One region of the Sinomonas soli genome, then DNA from elsewhere that is predicted to be linked to it. Evidence: predicted binding sites of a transcription regulator. Region 1 holds the regulator's gene; the other holds the start of a gene.
The links. Region 1 encodes HrcA, which represses chaperone genes, less so after heat shock. Its sites were predicted from a motif close to TTNGCACTCGNNNNNNNCGAGTGCNAA; they were not measured.
Positions count from the first base shown of each region.

Region 2: the regulator HrcA is predicted to act here: its motif matches at 2,543-2,569, upstream of ACYVKZ_RS03990 (FmdB family zinc ribbon protein).

Region 1 covers NZ_BAAGSN010000011.1:42,239-46,673, forward strand. The annotation lists gene ACYVKZ_RS09995 (DUF3097 domain-containing protein) at 1-811, opposite strand, end outside; gene hrcA (heat-inducible transcriptional repressor HrcA) at 980-1,996, shown strand; gene dnaJ (molecular chaperone DnaJ) at 2,011-3,138, shown strand; gene ACYVKZ_RS10010 (16S rRNA (uracil(1498)-N(3))-methyltransferase) at 3,141-3,929, shown strand; gene ACYVKZ_RS10015 (GerMN domain-containing protein) at 3,926-4,435, opposite strand, start outside.
Region 2 covers NZ_BAAGSN010000004.1:141,290-145,724, reverse strand. The annotation lists gene ACYVKZ_RS04010 (hypothetical protein) at 1-159, opposite strand, end outside; gene ACYVKZ_RS04005 (GNAT family N-acetyltransferase) at 277-897, opposite strand; gene galU (UTP--glucose-1-phosphate uridylyltransferase GalU) at 906-1,826, opposite strand; gene ACYVKZ_RS03995 (5-formyltetrahydrofolate cyclo-ligase) at 1,875-2,519, shown strand; gene ACYVKZ_RS03990 (FmdB family zinc ribbon protein) at 2,646-2,912, shown strand; gene ACYVKZ_RS03985 (RcpC/CpaB family pilus assembly protein) at 3,008-3,718, shown strand; gene ACYVKZ_RS03980 (DUF4011 domain-containing protein) at 3,742-4,435, opposite strand, start outside.

The DNA.
Region 1 (4,435 bases):
GCAGGGAAGGCTCGAGGTCGGCGTAGGTGCGCACGGCCCCGAGGAGCTTCTGCCAGCCGAGGCCCACGTCTTCCGCGGTGCCGTGCGGCCATCCGAACGCCTTGAGGATCCCGGTCTTCCAGTCCGTGCCGCGCGGCACGGTGGGCCACGCGGGGATGCCGAGCACCGAGGGCTTGATGGCCTGCCAGACGTCCACATAGGGGTGTCCCACGACGAGCACGTTCCCGGCAGCCCCCGGGACAGCCATGGCCTCGGCCACGATCCGCGACTCCTTCGAGCCCTCCACCAGGTGGTCGACGATGATCCCGAGCTTCCGGCCCGGCCCGGGCCCGAACGCTGCGACCGCCCCCGCGAGGTCGTCGACCCCGTGCAGGGGCTCGACGACGATCCCCTCGACGCGGAGGTCGTCTCCCCAGACCTTCTCCACGAGCTCGGCGTCGTGCTTGCCCTCCACCCAGACCCGGCTGGCCTTGGCCACCTGCGCCCGCAGGCCCTCGACGCGCACCGAGCCGGACGCGGTCCGTGCGGGGGCGGCGGGCTGGGTCCGGGGGGCCGGCGGCCCGACGCGGACGGGGCGGCCGTCGAGGAGGAAGCCGAACCCGAGCTGGAACGAGCGGGTGCGCCCGCGCCGGTCCTCGAGGCTCATGAGGTGCATGCCCCCGGACTTCTCCACGCGGACCACGGCACCGACCCATCCGCTCTCGGCGTCCTCGAGGACAAGCCCGAGCTCGGCGGGGACGAGGGGGAGTTCGGCACGGGACGGGCGGGCGAGGTCGGCCGGCCCCCAGGAGTCATAGCTGAGTCGGTCCACCCGCCGAATCCTACGGCGGACCGCGCCGCGCCACCCGGGGACGCGCCGTGGCCGAGCGCACAGCCCGGGGGGTTCCCGACGGGGGCGGTGGGCGTACTAGACTTAGCACTTGATCCCAGAGAGTGCTAAGCCGCGGGCACGCCGCCCGCCGTCGGAGCAGGAGGTGTGATGAACGAGCCCCGGAAGCTGGAGGTCCTGCGGGCGATTGTGGAGGACTACGTCCACTACCGCGAGCCCGTCGGGTCGAAAGCGCTCGTGGAACGCCACCGGCTCGGCGTCTCGAGCGCCACAATCCGCAACGACATGGCAGCCCTCGAGGACGACGGCCTCATCACGGCCCCCCACACGAGCGCGGGCCGCGTCCCGACCGACAAGGGCTACCGCGTCTTCGTGGACCACCTCTCCGCGGTGCGGCCGCTGTCCGCGGCGGAGAAGCAGGCGATCCAGACGCTCCTGGACGGGGCGGACGATCTGGACGATGTCCTCGAGCGCACGGTCAGGCTCCTGTCCCAGCTCACCAACCAGGTCGCCGTCGTGCAGTACCCGCAGCTGGGCCGGGCCAAGGTGCGCCACGTCGAAGCGGTGTCGATGGCCCCGCGCCAGGTGCTGCTCGTCCTCATCGCGGACACCGGCACGGTCGAGCAGCGCGTGCTCACCGTGGGCGAGGACGTCGACCGGGACAGGCTCGCCTACCTGAGGCAGCGATTCCTCGAGGGTCTGGCCGGCACCGCGGTCGCGAGGCTGGCCGCCGGCGCGGCGGAGGTCGTCGCCTCGCTCGCGCCCCAGGACCAGCGGCTGGGTGCCGAGCTGGCCTACGGCCTCGGCACCCTGGCCGAGGCCAGCCGTGAGGACCGGATGGTGATGGCCGGCACGGCCTACCTCGCCAGGTCCAACAGCGACTTCCTCCAGAGCATCTCGCCGGTGCTCGAGGCACTCGAGGAACAGGTCGTCCTGCTGCGGCTCCTCTCCGAGATGGCGAGCGATCCGCGCGGCGTCACGGTCACCATCGGGAGGGAGAACCCGTACATCGGCCTCGCCGAGACCTCCGTGGTGGCCACCGGGTACGGGCAGGACGACGGCCCGAAGCTCGGCATCCTCGGCCCCACACGCATGGACTATCCGGCCACGATGGCCGCAGTGCGGGCGGTCGCCCGCTACCTGTCGAAGATCATCGCCGGAAGCTGAGAAGAAAGAGAACTGTGAGCAGCCACTACGAAACCCTCGGCGTCCAGACCGATGCGACGCCCGAGGAGATCAAGAAGGCCTACAAGAAGCTGGCCCGCAAGCTCCACCCGGACATGAACCCAGGCGAAGACGCCGCGGACCGGTTCAAGGCGGTCACCCACGCCTACGAAGTCCTCTCGGACCCGCAGAAGCGCCGCGTCTATGACACGACGGGGAACGAGAACGGCACCGACAACGGCTTCTCCGGCGGCTACAACGGGGCGGGCTTCGCGTTCCAGGACATCTTCGAGACCTTCTTCGGCGGCGGCGCGGCCCAGTCCGGCCCCGCTTCGCGCGTGCGGCGCGGACAGGATGCGCTCATCGCCGTCCGGATCGAGCTCAAGGACGCGGTGTTCGGCGTCAACAAGAAGCTCGAGGTCGACACCGCGGTGGTCTGCACCCGCTGCGACGGCTCGTGCTGCGAGCCCGGGACCGAGCCGGTCCGCTGCGGCGTCTGCGGCGGCTCCGGCCACATCCAGCGGCCGGTCCGCTCGATCCTCGGCCAGGTCATGACGATGGCCACGTGCCCCACCTGCCAGGGGTTCGGCACCGAGATCCCCAGCCCGTGCAACGAGTGCGGCGGCGAGGGCCGCATCCGGAGCCGGCGCTCGCTCACCGTCAAGATCCCGGCGGGCGTGTCCACCGGCACGCGCATCCAGCTCGCCGGCCAGGGCGAGGCGGGAACGGCCGGCGGCCCGTCGGGCGACCTCTACGTGGAGATCCGGGTGGCCTCCCACCCGACGTTCACGCGCGAGGGCGATGACCTGCACGCCACGCTCAGCGTCCCGATGACCGCCGCCGCCCTCGGGTCCGAGATGACCTTGGAGACGTTCGACGGCGAGCAGGGGATCACGCTGCGGCCCGGAAGCCAGTCCGGCGATGTGGTGACCCTGCACGACCTCGGCGTGGCCCGGCTGCGCGGCGCAGGCCGCGGAGACCTCCTCGTGCACGTCAGGGTCGAGACGCCCACGAAGCTCGACGCGGAGCAGGAGGAGCTCCTGCGCCAGTTCGCCAAGCTGCGCGGCGAGCAGGTCGGCGAGGGCAAGCTCGTCGGCAGCGGCGGCATGTTCGCCAAGCTCCGCGACAAGTTCGGCAACCTCTGACGATGTCCCGGCCGCTCTTCTACGTCGCCCCCGGCGCGCTCGACGGCAAAGCCCCCGGAGGCACCATGACGGTCGACGGGGCGGAGGGACGGCACGCCGTCGCCGTCCGGCGGCTGGGCGTCGGGGAGGGCGTCGACGTCTCCGACGGCGCCGGGACGCGCGCCGTCGGCACGGTCAGCAGGGCCGAGGGCTCAGTGCTCGAGGCCGTCATCGACTCTGTCGTGCACGAGGCGCGCCCCCCGTTCCGGCTCGTCCTCGTCCAGGCGCTGGCGAAGGGCGATCGGGACGAGCTCGCCGCGGAGACGGCGACCGAGCTCGGCGTGGACGAGGTCGTCCCGTGGCAGGCCGAGCGCTCGATCGTGCGCTGGAAGGGCGAACGGGCCGAGAAGGCGCTCGCGAAGTGGCGCTCTGTGGTCCTCGCCGCAGCCAAGCAGGCCCGCCGAGCCTGGGTGCCGGCGGTGGAGCCCGCGGTCGACGACGCCCGCCTCGCCGAGCGCATCGCCCAGGCGCGGCTCGCCGTCGTGCTCCATGAGGAGGCGAGCGAATCGCTCGCCGGCATCCTGCGCGGTGTGGCGCCCGTGGACGGCGTGGCCTCAGGGGAGGGCGAGATCCTGTTCATCGTCGGCCCCGAGGGTGGAATCAGCCCGGCCGAACTCGAGCGCTTCGTACAGGCGGGGGCGCGCCTGGCGCTGCTGGGCCCCCACGTGCTGCGGTCCTCGACCGCCGGGCCGGCCGCACTCGCCCTCGCCGGCGAACGTCTGGGCCGGTGGGGGACCCGGGACGGCCGCTAGCCCGTGATGGTGAAGGACTTGGAGTCCCAGGCGGCGGTGCTCGAGGCGGCCGACGGCGAGGCGTCGTCCGCTGGCAGGATCCGCACCTCGTAGTCGCCGGGCGGCAGGTTGACCGAGAAGGTGAACTCGCCGACGTGCCCGGGCTCGTGGCCCGAGGTGATGTTCCCGCTGACGTACACCGACCGGTTCCCCTGGGCGTCGTGCCGCAGGACCTGCCACGCGAAGGGCTTGTCCGGCTGGGTCGCCCTGCCGAAGACCTTGAGCGCGCCCTTGAGCTGGGCGCCCTCCTGCGGGTCGATGATCCACACCGGCGCGATCATCGAGGGGTCACGCTGCATGAGCTGCCCCAGCTGGACACGCGAGAAGGCGAGCTGCGAGGTCCGGCCGTCGACCAGGAGCATGACCGAGATCGGCTGGCCGGCGTCCACCAGTCCCGAGCTCGCCGCCGCAGCCGTCGCGGTGTAGACCAGCTGCTGGACCGCGAGCTGGGCCGTCGGCTCGTCCAC
Region 2 (4,435 bases), on a different contig from region 1:
TGCTGCATCGCGCCGACCGGGCTCCAGGGACTCCATGAGCAGGGCGGCCTCGCCGGCTGGCTGCTCGGCACGCCGACGCAGGAAGTAAGGGGCAACCCACAGCAGCCACACGATCACGGCGGCGCCGAGCACCGTCGAGCTGCTGAGGGCGAGATCCATACTCAGAACCGTAGGAGGATCGCCGGGGCGCCGCCCGTATTAGCGCCGGTGTGTCGCGAGAACCTCGGCGGAAGGAGGGACTGCCGGCAGCGGCGCGGCGCGGCGTCGTCCGTTGCCTCAGCGGCGGGAGGCGAGCCAGCGGCCCAGCAGGCCTCCCTCGGGGACTTCCTCGGCGGTGAGGGCGAAGGACTCATGGTCCGCCCACGCCCCGTTGATGTGCAGGTAGCGGGGGCGGAGGCCCTCGTGCCGGAAGCCGAGCTTCTCGACGACCCGCAGGCTCGGGGCGTTCTCCGGGCGGATGTTGATCTCCATCCGGTGCAGGCCCATCTCGCGGAAGCAGTGGTCCGTCACGAGGGCGACCGCCGTCGGCGCGATCCCCCGGCCCGCGTACTCGCGGTCCACCCAGTAGCCGAGCGTGGCCATGAGCGCCGAGCCCCACACGATGGAGGACACCGTGAGCTGTCCGACGATCGGGGCCTTGCGGGCGCGGGGGTCATCGAGGGTGATGACGAACGGGAGCGACGACCCCTCCCGGGCCTGCCGGGTGAGGGAGCGGACCATGTCCCGGAAGGTGGGCAGGGAGCCGCCGGGCTGGGGGTTGGAGGCCTCCCACGGGGCGAGCCAGGCCCGATTGCGGGATCGCACGGCCATCCACTCCGCGCGGTCCCCCATCCGCAGCGGCCGGAGAGCCAGGTCCCCGGCGCGCAGCGTGACGGGCCAGAGGCCCGATGCCGACATGCTCCGCGTCAGCCGCGGGCCGACGCCGCGTCCGCGCCCTCGGCCACGAAGTCCGCGAGCCACGAGCGCAGGTCGGCGCCGAACTCGTCGCGGTCGCACGCGAGGGTCACGACGGCCTTGAGGTAGGAGAGCTTGTCCCCGGTGTCGTAGCGGCGGCCCCGGAAGACCACGCCGTACACCCCGCCGCCCTCGCCCTCGCGCCGGGCGAGGGTCTGCAGGGCGTCGGTGAGCTGGATCTCGTCGCCGCGTCCCGGCTCGGTGCTGCGCAGCACGTCGAAGACGGCAGGGTGGAGCACGTAGCGGCCGATGATCGCGAGGTTCGACGGGGCGTCCTCGGGGGCCGGCTTCTCGACGAGCCCGTGGACCTGCACGTAGCTCTCGCCCTCGACCTTGGTGACGTCGGCGCAGCCGTAGGAGGAGATCGTCTCGCGCGGGACCTCCATGAGCGCCACGACCGAGCCGCCGGTGGCCTGCTGCACCCGGATCATCTCGCCGAGGAGCTCGTCCCGCTCGTCAATGAGGTCGTCGCCGAGGAGCACGGCGAAGGGCTCGTTGCCCACGTGGCGCTCGGCGCACAGGACGGCGTGCCCGAGTCCCTTCGGGTCGCCCTGGCGGACGTAGTGGATGTCACCGAGGTTGTTGGACTCCTGGATGGCGGCGAGCTTCTTGCGGTCACCCTTGGCCTCGAGCGCGGACTCGAGCGAGGGGACGCGGTCGAAGTGGTCCTCGAGCGCGCGCTTGTTGCGGCCCGTGATCATCAGGATGTCCTCGAGGCCCACCGACACCGCTTCCTCGACCACGTACTGGATCGCGGGCTTGTCGACGACGGGGAGCATCTCCTTGGGCATGGCCTTGGTCACCGGCAGGAACCGAGTCCCGAGACCGGCGACAGGGATGACGGCTTTCCTGACAGCTCTGGAGGTAGACACGAGGCACACTCTATACGAGTACGGGACATGCACGGATAGAGTCACGCCATGGAGACCGCCGAGCTCAAGTCCTCCCTGCGCGCCCGAATCTGGTCGGCGCGCCGCGCCCTCGCACCCGCCGACGTGGCGGCCGCCGCGCCCCTCATTGCCGCGCACGGTCTGGCGTGGGCGCGCCGGACCCTGCCTGCCGGGTCCGTGGTGACCGCCTATCTGGGTGTGGGGATGGAGCCCCCCACGGCGGACCTCCTCGAGAGCCTGCACGCCGACGGGTTCCGGGTCATGCTCCCGATCTGCCTGCCCGCGAGGCAGCTCGGCTGGGTCGAGTGGCGCCCGGGGATCGAGTTCGCGCGGAGCCGCTATGCCCCGGTGCAGGAGCCGGTGGGCACCGTGGCGGCCGCCGACGAGGTCCTCGCCGGCGGCCCCGCCCGTTCCCCGGTCTCGGGGATCCTCCTCCCGGCCACGGCCCTGGACACCGACGGCCGCCGCCTCGGCCAGGGCGGCGGGTACTACGACCGCTTCCTCGCCCTCGCGGCGGCGCTCGGGGCGCGCCTTCCCACCGCGGCCGTGGTGTACGACGGCGAGGTGCTCGCCTCGGGCGCCGTCCCGGCGGATGCGCTGGACCGCCGCGTGGACGCCGCCGTCACCCCCGGCGGGATCATCGGCCTTGGCGGCGCGGGGGCCCGAACGGAATAGCCGCGCGCGCGGGCCTGTTAGCATTAGCACTCGAGGCCCGTGACTGCCAACCGGACCGACGCTCCCGGACTGGGGACGCCGCGCCGGGCGGTGCCGCGGCCTCTGCCCTGTTCAGAAGGAGTTCCTGTGCCTACCTACGCCTACGCCTGCAAAGACTGCGACCACGCCTTTGAGACGGTCCAGTCGTTCAGCGACGCCTCGCTCACGGTCTGCCCCGAGTGCGGCGGCACGCTGCGCAAGAAGTTCAACACCGTGGGCGTCGTCTTCAAGGGCTCTGGCTTCTACCGCACGGATTCGCGTGGGGGCAGCTCCAGCAGCACCCCGGCCGCCTCCCCGGCCAAGGAGTCCGGGTCGAAGGACGCCAAGCCGGCCACTGCGGCCGCTGCCAACTGACCTTCTTCCCCTCCACAGGCGGCGCAGTCGGCGTGCCGTGCACATAGGCGACCTCGCCTGACGCAGGGGCGGCACCGCCGCCCTAGCGTGGCGGCATGACCCGCAGCCCCGCGCCGAAGCGCCCGCCCGCCTCAGCCCGTCCCTGGGCATCCGTTCCGCGCAGCCCGCTTCGACGCTTCCTCGACCGGCGTCGCCGCACTCTGGCGGCGGCGCTGTTGTGCGTGGCCGCCGGCGCCGCCGTGCACGAGCTGACGCCGCCCACGGCCGCCATGGCGCCCGTGGCCGTCGCCGCGCGGGACCTCGCCGGCGGGGCCACCCTCTCCGGAGGCGAGCTGCGCGTGGCCCGGGTTCCGGCCGACGCGGTGCCGCAGGGCGCCTCCTCGGATCCCTCGCGGCTCGTGGGGCAGCGGCTTGCGGGCCCGGTGCGCAGCGGGGAGGCCGTCACGGACGCAGGCCTCGTCGGTCCGGGGCTCCTCGCGGGGACCGCCGCGGATACCGCAGCAGTCCCGGTCCGGGTCGCGGACCCGCCCTCGCTCCAGCTCCTGCGCCCGGGCCAGCTCGTCGACGTGATGCTGAGCACCGACGCCGGCGGCGGGGCGGGCGCGGGCACCGTCCTCGCGGCCCGGGTGCCCGTCCTGTGGGCCGGAGCCCCGGGCGGCGCCGGTGCTGCCGGGCCGTGGTTGGGATCCCAGGACGCCGAGGGCCTCCTCGTGGTCGCGGCCCGGCCGGATCAGGCGGCCAAGGTTGCCGGCGCGTCCGCGCGCGGGAAGGTGTTCTTCACGCTCGTCGACGCCGGGCCCCGCTGATGCGGGCCGCCCCGACCGTCCGCTCAGCCCCAGTGCGGCGGCCGCTGCTCCTTGAGCCACCGCTCGCGTGCACGCTCGGCGCTGCGGCGCGTCACCGGCTCGTAGGGCCTCGGGGCCGCCGGCTGTTCCGGCTCGTCTGCCTCCGCGGGGCCGGTCCCGGGCACCGTCACGCGGCGGGCCCCGCGCGGACGCCGGAGCTCTCCGGTATTCGCGGGGTCGCCGGTCTCGGTGGGGTCGCCGGGCTCCGAGGCATGGGTGGTATCCGCGGCATCGGTGGTCTCCCCGGCGGGCGGGGCCGCGTCCGCCGGGCCGTCCTCCTCGCCGGGAGCGCCGCCATCCTGGCGCCCCGCCTCGTGGGCGGCGCGGGTGGGCACCGTGTCGCCATGCGGTCGCTCGTGCGAGTCCGTGGCTCCGCCCTCGGGGAGCCATCCGCCGACGGTCTCGGGATGCGCGGCCTCCGGAAGCGTGGGCTCAGGGTCGGACGTGTACGGGGCGGCTGCGGACGGGATCGCGGTCCCGTCGCCGCCCGCGGTCTCCCGACGGTCTCCGCGCTCGGAGCCGTGAGCCCCGTCATACTCCGTCATAGCGGCACTCCCCTCGTTCTCCCTCTGGCTGCGGCTCCCGCCGGCGGCCGCGCTCCAGGCGGTCCCGGACCCGGAGGCCGCGGGGCCGTGGCGTCCCTCGCGTCCGCCCGCCCAGGCATCGTCGAGGAACCCG